Regions from separate parts of the Desulfogranum marinum genome, predicted to be linked through region 1. Evidence: riboswitches for the same ligand, from Rfam matches in the RefSeq annotation. Region 1 holds a riboswitch; each other region holds the start of a gene.
The links. A riboswitch is a leader RNA that binds a small molecule or an ion and turns the genes downstream of it on or off. The one in region 1 is predicted to bind cobalamin.

Region 1 (3,110 bases):
CACCGGTTTGGTCATCCTCATACTTGGTGAGAATAGTCATGCCGAGATAGGGTCTGACTTCCCAGGTCCAACCCATTGGTTCTCCGACATCGTAGCTGATCTCTCCCTCAAAACCGGCAATGGTCGCATCGCCAAGGTTTTTCCAGGTAGCTGAGCCGTCAGCAAGATAATCAGTGGTTATTTTATCTTCAAAATCGGTGTAGAAATAGGTCAGGGAGGCAGTAAGACTTTTGTGTTCAAAGTCGACACCACCCTCATAGGTATTGCTTTTCTCTGGATCGAGATCAGGGTTGCCTACTGTTCTGGTACCAAAGCTGGTAAAATCGGCTGCCAACTGGTCGGCAGAGGGCATTGTAAAGGCCTCTGCATACTGGGCACGAAGTTTCAGTTCGTCGGTAACCATCCAGGCAAGGCCAAACTGCGGGGTTAATCGGTTTTGATCTTCGTCTCTGCCTGCGGGCTCTTTTACTTCAACTTCATACCAGTCGTAACGCAATCCTATGTTTGCGGTGACAGCATCATCGGCAAAACTTGTTTTGCCTAACAGAAATAATGCTGGATTGGTATAGGTGGTTTTTGTTGGAGTCCATGTGTTTTCCACATCATAATCGAGCCAATCAAATCCCGCGGTAAAGGTGGCAATATCAAATGTTCCGGTAACCTGTGCCTGGGCTCCCTGTTGATCTGTTTTGTTGGATGAATCTATGCCGGTATCCCAGCCGGATGCATTGGAGGCAGTCGGACTTTTCCATGTGTTTTCATCCTTACCGAAAAAATAACGTACCATCCATTGATACTGATCATTATCCGTACCCCCATTATATCTAGTATCAATGGAGTAATTGTCCTTGTCTGTGGTATTATCAAGGTCGGGATTGCTGAAATAACCAGGATCACCCGCATCATCTGCATCAAAACCGGTGAAAATGACGCCCAGCCGATTGGTATCTGAGAAGGAGTAACCAAGATTCGCACTTATGCCGGTTTCATAGTTATTCCCTGTGTTTTCAAATCGATCACCGCTCCCGGTGTCATAATCGCCTTCGGTTCTGTAGGTATAACTTCCTGCAAAGTCAAAACCGTTTTGATTAACAGTTCCACCAATAGAGCCTTCTCCAGTGTCAAAACCGCCACCACCGGCTTCTACAAAAGCACTGTTGAGCTCACCTTGCCGGGTGATGATGTTTACCACACCACCCATACCCGCAGACCCATATTGTACGGCTCCCGGGCCACGGATTACCTCGATTCGTTGGACATTTTTGGTCATCAGTTTGGCCACGTTACCGGTACCCGCACGTCGGCCATCCAGTAGAATGAGGACCTTGCCCTGCAAGTCGTTACCATGGGTATCGGTACGAAATCCTCGAATGCCTATGGAGGTGAGGTTGCCGGGGTATTTTTGAATGTGACCAAGTCCTTTTTCTGCAAGCAGGTCGGCAACATTACGGCTTGGTGATTGCTCGATTTCTTCTCGGTTGACGACAGTGAGATTGGCGCTGACTTGTTTTTTTGTTTCAGCGCTACGGCTTGCTGTAACAACAACCTCATCCATTACAGTGGGTTGTGAGGGGGTGGTTGCACTCATAGCAGTTTGAGCATGGAGGCAGGACAGGATGGGAATAAGTAGAGCGGGGTAATACTTCTTCATTGTTATTTCTTCTCCTTTTTAAGAACGGATGCCCGGAGAGAAATAAAAAAATCCCCGGACCAATTAGTACTACATTGATCCGGGGATGCCCTGATTTAAATCCACAGATGCCTTTGAATCTCTTGTCCACGGAGATTCTGGAAACATGGAAGCCTATTGAGTAATAAGGAGATGTGCGTGGTTCCATGCGGTACCTTTTTTTGCGGTACCATTGTTCAGGTAGGTCTTCTGACTATCCCCACTTTCAACGGCCTTCCCGCTTTGGAGCAGTGGCACACATGGTTGAAAGCATTTTTCCTTATTTGTTTATAAGGAGAGGTTTACAGCGGCGGGCCCGTCCCGGATTTACACCGGGTTCCCTTTTAAAGCTTGGTTGTAAGCACCTGAAACAAACAGGAAGCAAACAACAAAACGGGAAATAAGGCAAGCTTTTTTTATAGTTAAATCAGTGTACTACTGAGTGGTATCCAGGGGTGTTTTTTTGTAATTGCCTCAATCACGCAAGAGGAAAAAATGTGGAGAATTTATTATTGGAGGTAACCGAGGTTGTTCATTGACCAGTAAAATCTTGCATTGGGGGGTACAAAGATAACAGTGTTTCTGTAAATAGCACTGTTAGCCCGGATTTCTCATCAATAAAGTTTTTCGCAGGGCAAGGCACAAGCCGCGCAGCTGTAGTAAACTACCGCAAGTGGCTTGTAACGTAGATCCTGCGGAAAAATCTATTGACCCAAAGGGGGAACTTTTTGATTTAAAACAAAAAACACACTGTTAATAGCACAGGTTAAATTTTAGCTAATAATATCAATTGGTTGGGTTTGAAATCAAAAGGTTCATGAGAAATTCGGGTTAGAGATTTTCTCTCCTCCGGCGGTGGTCAACGATGGTGAGGTTAAAGGTCTGGGCAGGGCACCGAAACGGCAAGAAGTGGAAGGTTGGTTGGGGGTAATAAAAAAAGAAGATGCTGGAAAAGGCTGGTAAATGGTTATCATTTTCCAGCCTTTTTTTATATTATTTACAAGGTGTTGAACCCTTGAAAACGGGTTTGTGCACTGAAAGAAAGGAGCTATCCTTCAGTGTATCCCTGGGGATTGGAAGATTGCCAGCGCCAGGTATCTTCGCACATTTCAACCACCCCCCTTTTTGCTTCCCAGTTCAACTCTTTCCGTGCTAAAGAGGGGTCCGCCCAACACTGGGCAATGTCGCCGGGTCGGCGGGGAGCTATCTTGTATGGAACCTGCTTGCCGCTGGCTTTTTCAAAGGCACTGACCATATCCAATACTGAGTAGCCTTGGCCTGTACCAAGGTTGTAGGTAACCACCCCAGGGTTTTTTGTGAGTTTTTCCAACGCACGCAGATGTCCAACGGCTAGGTCAACCACATGAATGTAATCACGGACACCGGTTCCGTCTGGTGTGGAATAATCATTGCCAAAGACCGAAAGTTCTGCGAGCTTGCC
Region 2 (3,110 bases), on a different contig from region 1:
AGGTTAACTTCTGCGCACGATCCGGCACCTTCCATAACAATCACATCGTATTGGTCGCGCAAACGATCAAGGGCGGCACAGCTCTCAGCAAACAGATAGTCTTTTTTTTCATAATAAGAGACCGAAGAAGCCTCCATCCAAGCCTTACCGTTAAGCACAACCTGGGAGCCGACATCGCTGGTGGGTTTTAGCAGCACCGGGTTCATATCCACATGTGGCGCTATCCTGGCTGCCTCTGCCTGTACAATCTGAGCCCGACCCATTTCCAGCCCGTCAGCAGTAACCCCTGAATTATTAGACATATTTTGCGCCTTAAAGGGTGCTACTCGATACCCCTTGTTCACCAAAATACGGCAAAGGGCGGAGGTAACAATGGATTTGCCCACGTCGGATCCCGTTCCCAATACAGCTATGCACACCGCTTTGTTAGCCATGTTTCCCCACTATATTTCATGTAATTGTTTATCCAGAACAATGTATATGCAGCACAACACCACTCGCCGGCAGAGTGGACACAAAGCTGACAACATAATACGAATCAACCACATGAGCCACCCCTTTCCATTCAACTCTGCAGGTCAGCCTGAAAAATGAGTTTTTTCTTTCAAGCGTGAGACATGCGAAAAAAAACAATTCTGCAGGGTAGCCTGGGACAGGAGCCCATTGATCAGCTCTCTATATCTTTTTGAAAAAACACGTTCAAGAGAGGAACCATAGACTCACTCGAAAGAGGGATTTCACTAGACTAGCGGGTATTACCTGCTTGACTATCCAGAGACCTGCAGGTAAGTTAGCTCAAAAATTTTGTAGGTTTCTACTGAAATAGAAAAAGGGAATCCGGTTACAATCCGGAACGGGCCCGCCGCTGTAACCGGGAACAAATCTCACAAAAAACCACTGTTTGTTTAGCAAATGGGAAGGTGTGAGAGGAGAATGATCCGGGAGTCAGAAAACCTGCCTGCAAAAAATGACCATACTTCCGGCAAAAAGTTGGTCCTCCGACTCAGGGATTAAAGGGATAACCTGAATCAACACTCTAGTTGATTCAGGTTTTTTTTTTGACAAATTGACAGTGAAGACCAGCCCGGATTTCTCATCAATAAAGTTTTTCGCAGGGCAAGGCACAAACCACGCAGTAGGTAAGCGAAGACTCCGGGTAAGCGAAGACTCCGGGTAAGCGAAGACTCCGATAGTAAACTACCGCAAGTGGTTTGTAACGTAGATCCTGCGGAAAAATCTATTGACCCGAAGGGAGAACTTTTTGATTTAAAACGAAAAACAGACTGTTAATTGTACAATTAGCCTTTAAGCAATAATATCAATTAATTGAGTTTGAAATCAAAAAGGTCATGAGAAATTCGGGCTAGGACCTTGTGCTCGTCTGACTCCCTATACCTTTTCCCATAAGCGCAGAGGTTACAAAGGCAAAATAGTATGGCCCCAAAAAATGCAATAGTACTTGCCATGTTCGGTACAACCGAGGAGTCGGCCCTGCCCGGCCTGCTGAAAGTTCACGAATGTTTCCGGCAAGCCTACCCCCTCACACAGGTTCGCCTGGCCTTTACGTCTAACATCATTCGCAATGTCTGGCGGAAACGTGCTCATGATACCGAGTACAGACTAAAAAATACGTTTATTCCCGAAGAAATTTTCACCGTGCAGGGCCAGCTGGCTGCCATTGCCAATCTCCAGGATCAGGGATACAGATCCATAGTAGTCCAGGCGATCCAAATGGCACCTGCCGAGGAATTCCATGACCTGGCGAGCTATGTCAAGTCACTGGCAGGAATTCGGACCATGAAACCCCGATGGCAGCCGTTTGAAAAACTTGTTATCGGGCGACCGATTCTTGGCACCTATAGCCCGACGCACCCCTACGGCAATGATATTCTGGAGCTTGCCAAAGCCCTGGAAGAGGATGTCAAACAAGCAGCAAAACACGGCGCTGCTCTGGTCTATATGGGACACGGCAACCCTTTTTTTCCATCCGGCGGTCTCTATCTTGAACTCGAATCGAGAATGCGGACCATGTATCCGCAAATACCAATACATATAGGCACCGTCGAAGGGTATCCGTCTCTGGATGAGGTCCTTGCCGGGCTTGCAACACAAGGTGCACAAAAGGTATTGCTCAAGCCGCTGCTGATTGTTGCAGGCAGCCATGCTCTTAAGGATATGGTCAGCCAACAACCTGCTTCGTGGCAATCACGGCTGGCCACAGCAGGACACCAGGTTATCCCCATGATCAAAGGGTTAGGAGAACAAACACCGGTCGCCCGATTATTTGTTCAACACGCTGCCCAGGCAGCAGAAAATGCCGGTATCGAGTTGCAGTAAAATGAATATCGTTACCAAAGAATTATATCCCATTCTTTTTCTGACCACGGCACTTTTTCTTTTAATTGCCGTTTCCGCCACCATGGGATTTTTATCGGTTTCGGTGATGGATGTGGTCCGAATCATAAGTGCAAAACTGTTACAGCAACCGCTGCCGGACATTGATCCGGTGGCAGTGACGGTGGTCACCGATGTCCGGATGCCACGCATTGTTGCGGCAGTGCTGGTGGGCGGCATGCTGGGGGTCAGCGGGACGGTTTTCCAAGCCATCCTTCTCAACCCACTGGCTGATTCCTACACCCTCGGCATCTCCACAGGTGCTGCTTTCGGAGCCTCCCTAGTCATCGTGCTGCAAATTTTCGGTCTAGCTCTGCCTCCCGCTGTATCGGTTCCTATTTTTGCCTTTGCCGGCGGCATTGGCACCCTGCTGTTGGTTCTCTTTCTGGCCTCCGGAGACCGTCGCCTGTCATCAACCAATCTCATTCTCGCCGGAGTTATAGTCGCGGCTATACTTTCTGCTGCCATCGGCTTTCTTAAATTTTTGGCTGATGAACAGGTGGGCATCATCATCTTCTGGCTCATGGGCAGCCTTTCCGGTGTATCCTGGTACAACATTCTTCTCCTTCTCCCCTTTGCCTTGATCGGCACAGGCCTGGCTTTTTTTTACGGCAGAGACCTTAATATCATGGCAACCGGCGACAGAACCTCTGTTTCGTTGGGTGTGAATACTGTCCGCCTCAGAATTTTCCTTTTAGTCTGCTGTACGCTCATGA
Region 3 (3,110 bases), 1.3 Mb from region 1:
ACATTGTGATCAGTATTATCGACCTGGACACGGTGCAAGCCGGGCTTCTTCTCCATGATTTGGGCGATTGTCTGCGTTCCTGCTGCAACCGACAGGGAGAGGAACATGATAATCCAAAGGGAACAGTTTTTTCGGCTGATTATTTTGCAGCTATCCTTAAAGGATATGGTTCAGTAGCAGCATCACTGCTGGGTGATGCCGACCTCCAGCTCCTTTCGGATGCAGCCGGTCTGATAAGCTTTGAGCTCGGTATTCGCTTCTTTACCGACCACCTCTGTGGGAATAGATACTTTAAAACATCCAGAAAAAATCAAAACCTGGACCGGGCACTGATCCAATTTCACTTGGCAGACTCGATCATAAGGCAACAACCTTTGCTACAGACAATTGCGGCTGATATTTTCAGAACCAGCCCAATGAGGTAGTGAACGTAGAGGGGAAAATGTGTGTAGATTGATGATGGAGATCATTCTCATATCCTTCCTGCCATAGAGCATGACAGGAAGGAAAAGGATGTTACTTGCACTTCTCTTTACTGGGGTGACAGCAGGTACCTTTTAATCCCCGCACATCACTTTGGTGTTTTGCAATGGAAACAATGGTCTTCAAACGTTTTTCCATCTTGCCCGATACATCTTTCTTGAGCATTTTTTCTGCTTCTTCACATATTGCCTTAAAAGCCTTGTCTATTTTATCGCTAGGTAGCATAGAGTATCCTCTTCGTATAGATAGTAACTGTAGATCCTTAGTCATTTGATCTTCTTATGAAAATAGGAACCTATCAAAAAAAATCAAGGTGCCTCCCACCGTTTAGGAAAACACCTTGAAATAAAGAAAAGCCAACGCCCTCAAACGAGGTCTACTTTCAGCTGCTACTTCAACAAAATCCCTCTTTCTTTTGCAGCATCAGCAATATGATCGACAAAAAGCTGGGCAAACTTGTCGTTAGAACCAAGCCCTTCCATTACAGCCTCAACGTCGTAACCATCAGCATTGAGCATAGATTTCCAGGAATCGTCTTCCTCACCGGCCATATCGTTGGTAGCATGGTCACCGGCAACAATCATGAACGGCTTCAAGATAACTTTCTTGGTATCAGCATACTTTAAGTGGCTTGCAAAATCATCCAGGCTTGGGTGTCCTTCGACTACACCAACAAAAGTTGCAACATCAGGATAAGCTTTGCGCATTTTCTGCTGCACTTCGCTGTATATTCCGGTGGACCAATGCTCATTTCCATGACCCATGTAGACTAACATCGCTCCTTCTTTTTTGGCCATTTCCGCATCAGCAGCAAGGGTTGCAATAGCCGCATCCACATCTACATGATACTCATAACGATCTCCAGGCATACCAAGTGCGGGACGTCCCATCACGATAGTGTTAAACGGACGCCATTTATCTTTCATTGTCCGGATAGAAGCTATGGCATTGACGTACTGCATCAGGTCATGAGACTGCTCCATAAAGAACATATGGGTGGGCTGAACAATGATATTTGTATACCCTTCTTCACGCAGGTCGCCAAAGGTAGCAATGACATTTTCTACATAAAGTACTTCTTTTGGAATCCCCTGATCAAGCCATTTTTGCGCTTCCGCCTGCCGCTCTTTCCATACGGAGCGTATGATATTGGAAGTAAAGGTGACGCGGACCTCAGTCCCTGGGTACGCAGCTTTGACCTTATCCACAATATTGGTAATGGATTTAACCGCACTGGGAACAGTAGTACCAAAGCTGGCTACAATAATTGCGTTCTTACTTTCCTTCGGCTGGCTCATCCCACCAGAGGCGAATGCTGCGGTAACACACATTGACAACGCGAAAACGGCTGTTGTCACTACAATTTGCATGAACTTTTTCATCGAGAATGCTCCTTTTTTTATACGATCCATTTCAAAAAAAAATCCCCGAATCATTGTAAAAATGATTCGGGGATGCCCTTGTAAATCCACGTATCTCTATCAGTCGCCTTGTCCACAGGAAACGATCTTTTTTTCAGGTAGGTCTTCTGACTTTCGAATCTACCTACTCACTGCGCCTTCCCAACATGTATGTCAGTGGCATTGTGCAGCTTTCGTCCTCGATTACAGCGGCGGGCCCGTCTCCGAATTACACGGAATTCCCTTTTCATCCAATAAAGGAGCCTGAAAACAGGGAACAATCTACCGAACAAGAAATCAACATGTCAACAAAAAACGAAATAATATCTTATAATTCCAATTTCATACTTTACAAAAGTATTCCTTGTTACATGGATATAACAAAAAAATTAACCCTTGAGTCCAATGCTGTCTGCAACAAAATTGTGATGATAAGAATCAGCTCAAATAGCTACTCATAGGGCGTCCCACAGATTCTCCCGTTGAGATAAGCTACCTGGATCTTTGCCTACCTGCTGTAAATTACGCTTTTCCAAATATGAGGCACCTATAAGCAATTACAGGTCTTATCCTCAAGTTTCTCGTTTAATTAAAACGTTACCCAGCCGCTCTCTCAGCAAAATCAATTGCAATTAATAGACTGCCTTGGTACATCCCATAGCCAGTAAAGAAATGACTCTCCATTATTTTACATCGCAAATCCTTTTAGTGGGCCTGCTTACCAGGTACCAGAAAGACAACGTAAGCCATCATTTTGAAATAACTGAAGACCAGTTATCCCCTCTGAGGATTCTCTGCAATCAAGATTATTTTCGTACTCCATTTTCGAGAGGTTCTGAACAATCAGGGCATACGGAAGGATTGCATACTTTCCCATTTAACTTATCAGGAGATAAGAATGACACAGGCCAAAAGTGGTGATAACGTCACTATCCATTACACAGGCAAACTAGCAGACGGAACAATTTTCGACTCATCAGAAGGCAGAGAACCGCTCCCTTTCATCATAGGCAAGGGGCAGGTGATCGAAGGATTTGAGGAAGCCGTCATCGGTATGAAGCTGGGTGAAGCCAAAACGGTGACCATACCATCTGAAAAAGCATACGGGCCCCGTAATGAGCAAATGATTATTAATGTGCCCATCGACCAGGTACCACCAGATATAACCCCTGAAGTAGGAATGCAGCTCGAACTCATGAACGAGGCTAACCAGCCGGTAATAGTCCG
Region 4 (3,110 bases), on a different contig from region 1:
GCGACCAGCCTGTTCGGTAAAGGGTTGTTCGGTAAGGGTCAGGATAAAGATAGCGGCTTCACTGATGCCGTCGTCTTGCAGCTGTTGATGCAGTTGTTTTACCTTGTCCAGACAATCCATGGGATAAACGCTGGCCTTTTGCAGGGAGCATCGTGTGTACTCGGTGTCGGTAAAACGAAAATACTCAGTGCCTGATTTAAGAATAAAGAGCTGCTGCATGGCTAAACCTGTTGTATCAGAGCATCCAATTTCGCTATTCCCTTATCCGGATCACGATTCTGTTCAGCAACCCACCTGGTTAAAACGTCAATCGGTTGTCCATCCTTCAAATATTCCCTGGCCATTGTCACCCCCTGCTCGATCGATGGTGCTTTACCGGTTAACTCAAACAGAAGACCACTGTTAAGCAGCACTGCATCTCTGCGTGCAGGATCACCTTTCCCATGCAGCAGTTCCACCATTTTCAGGGCTGCCTGATCCAAGTCTGGATCTGCAGCAAGAGCGTCTGGCCGATGCTGCTGTATCCCGCACTGCTCAGGGGTAAGGGTAAATTCACTAATTTCTCCATCAATAAGTCGTGCACCGTAGGTCGTACCGCACACCGAAGCCTCATCCATCCCCTTGTCACTCCCATCAATTCCGCCGTACACTACAGTGGCCTTTGTATAACCGATCGATTGCATGACCTTGGCAACTGGCAGAATCAAGTCCTTGGCATATACGCCACGAACGGCCATCTTCGGCAAGGCAGGATTGGCCAGGGAGGCCGCAATATTTAAAGGTGAACCAAAATAGATCTGGGATAATATTCTTCCTAACGCCATAGGGTGAACCTTAGGACTCATGCCATTGAACAGGCCGACCCCGACCTTATCGATTGCATCTGCGACATAGGCGACATCACATTCTACGTCCACCCCCAGTGCCTCGGCAATATCTACGGTCCCGCAAGAGGAAGTAATGCCCCGCGCACCATGGCGGGCGACGGTAATACCACCTGAGGCTGCAACCAGGGAGGCAGCAGTACTGATATTAAAAGTCTTATAGGTATCCATCCCTGTCCCGCAATTATCAACAACAGGCCCCTCTCCATGGAGTGAGACCTTTGTCGTATCCAGTTCATAGATAGCCTTCCACCCGCCGGCAACTTCTTCGGCTGTCTCCCCTTTTGCAGTCAACGCCGCAAGAAACGCACCCTGCTGCATCTCACTAATGTCATTATTTAACACCTGCCAAAAGGCATTACAGGCCTGTTCGGCATTCAAGCTCTCTCCCCGAATCAGACCGGTAATGACCTTTCCAAAATCCTTATTTAAGGCAATATCCATAACCAGTTCCCCCTTCTGGTTGCAAATCACTGTATCTCGGTCAATGTTCTCACTACCTGACCGGGTAAAGAGGACAGCGACAGCAAAGACTCTTCAGCAAAATGCTGCATTAATGTTGTATAGAAATGATAAAACACAGGAATCCAGTGGTTGGCTGTGGTCACAGATCATACGTATCTGTGTATATTCAGGCAGGCTTTCTGACTCACGAAGTATACTGCAGAGGCGGCCTTCCCAGAGATTACTCACTCCAGTGACTCCCCTTACAGAGATGCACACCCGTCTTGCACGAGCAGCAGCCTCTACAGACTTCGAATACAGCAATGACTGGTTTGTGACGGATTCCCACCGTCTTTCCTTCTACCAAGTGGTATCAAACACCTGAATAGCACTAGTATACAAAACTTCCTTTATTTATCAACGGCTATGGACAATATGAAGGGGGAGAGTATTACGATGAGGACCATCTATGAAATCTATAAAAAGAAGCACCCTGACCAGGGGTGCTGGGCGAAAGGAGGGTCAGGGTGCTGTCTTCAATGAAGGAGAGATGAAGACATACAAAAGATAATTACTTCAAACCCGCTGTCAACTGGCCAACTAATTATATTTATGTAGCCGTTGTATTGATCATGCGCCATCCTGGTCTATCGGTTGCTGACAAGGCAAAAAATTTTGCGCAGAGGGTGCCTTAAAAAAGGCAGCAAAGGAAGATGTACATTGTAACAATATCTTGTATTTTAAATGGGTAAGGAGCTCTTAACTAACCTCTTATAACAATTAATAATTGAAGACCGCCTTGATTAAGTTTAAATCCTTCTTAAAAGTTATGAAGCAACCGGATACTGTAATTATTAGCGTAAAAAACAGTTCGATAAAAACAGGGGTAACTCAACCATAGCGGTCGCCCCTTTATAAGCATACAATTACAAACAGAGTATACTACCACGCCCTTACCCTACAGGAGTGACTTTATGGCAAAAATCAAAGTTAAAAATCCGATTGTTGAGCTTGATGGCGATGAAATGACCAGAATCATCTGGGATTTTATTAAACAAAAGCTGATTCTTCCTTACCTGGATGTGGATATTAAATATTATGACCTCTCCATCCAAAAACGTGATGAAACCGACGACCAAATTACGGTTGACGCAGCCAACGCAATTAAAGAATACGGCGTTGGAGTAAAATGTGCTACGATCACCCCTGATGAAGCTCGGGTTGAAGAATTCGACCTCAAACAGATGTGGAAATCACCCAACGGTACCATCCGTAACATCATTGGCGGTACGGTCTTTCGGCAGCCCATCATCTGCAACAACATCCCCCGGCTTGTACCAGGATGGAAAAAGCCAATCGTTATAGGCAGACATGCCTTTGGCGATCAGTACCGCGCCACCGACTTTCTTGTTCCCGGTCCAGGGAAACTCACCATGAAATTTGAACCGGCAGACGGCAGCGCCCCAATTGAACATAAAGTGTTTGAATTTCCAGACAGCGGCTGCGCCATGGGGATGTATAACCTGGACGCATCCATCCGCGGTTTTGCCCGTTCCTGCATGAACTATGGGCTTAACCTGGGCTGGCCGGTATACCTCTCCACCAAGAACACCATCTTGAAAAAATACGATGGTCGTTTTAAAGATATTTTCCAGGAAGTCTACGAGCAGGAATTTGCCGAACAATTTCAGCAAGCCGGTATTACCTATGAGCATCGACTGATCGATGATATGGTTGCAGCCGCCCTCAAGTGGGAAGGTGGTTTTATATGGGCTTGTAAAA

Region 2: another riboswitch for cobalamin. It lies ahead of ACHZCY_RS20755 (sirohydrochlorin cobaltochelatase); the one in region 1 lies ahead of ACHZCY_RS16170 (TonB-dependent receptor plug domain-containing protein).
Region 3: another riboswitch for cobalamin. It lies ahead of ACHZCY_RS10635 (sirohydrochlorin cobaltochelatase); the one in region 1 lies ahead of ACHZCY_RS16170 (TonB-dependent receptor plug domain-containing protein).
Region 4: another riboswitch for cobalamin. It lies ahead of trpD (anthranilate phosphoribosyltransferase); the one in region 1 lies ahead of ACHZCY_RS16170 (TonB-dependent receptor plug domain-containing protein).

What each region holds. Positions count from the first base shown of each region.
Region 1 is NZ_CAXXRO010000004.1:1,685,521-1,688,630, forward strand. It holds gene ACHZCY_RS16170 (TonB-dependent receptor plug domain-containing protein) at 1-1,651, opposite strand, end outside; cobalamin riboswitch at 1,853-2,053, opposite strand; gene galE (UDP-glucose 4-epimerase GalE) at 2,718-3,110, opposite strand, start outside.
Region 2 is NZ_CAXXRO010000005.1:43,647-46,756, reverse strand. It holds gene ACHZCY_RS20760 (cobyric acid synthase) at 1-434, opposite strand, end outside; cobalamin riboswitch at 792-976, shown strand; gene ACHZCY_RS20755 (sirohydrochlorin cobaltochelatase) at 1,435-2,337, shown strand; gene ACHZCY_RS20750 (FecCD family ABC transporter permease) at 2,339-3,110, shown strand, end outside.
Region 3 is NZ_CAXXRO010000004.1:402,022-405,131, forward strand. It holds gene ACHZCY_RS10625 (phosphotransferase enzyme family protein) at 1-425, shown strand, start outside; gene ACHZCY_RS10630 (hypothetical protein) at 517-708, opposite strand; gene ACHZCY_RS10635 (sirohydrochlorin cobaltochelatase) at 873-1,865, opposite strand; cobalamin riboswitch at 1,985-2,166, opposite strand; gene ACHZCY_RS10640 (FKBP-type peptidyl-prolyl cis-trans isomerase) at 2,782-3,110, shown strand, end outside.
Region 4 is NZ_CAXXRO010000003.1:157,166-160,275, forward strand. It holds gene ACHZCY_RS07585 (hypothetical protein) at 1-219, opposite strand, end outside; gene trpD (anthranilate phosphoribosyltransferase) at 222-1,328, opposite strand; cobalamin riboswitch at 1,502-1,728, opposite strand; gene ACHZCY_RS07595 (NADP-dependent isocitrate dehydrogenase) at 2,303-3,110, shown strand, end outside.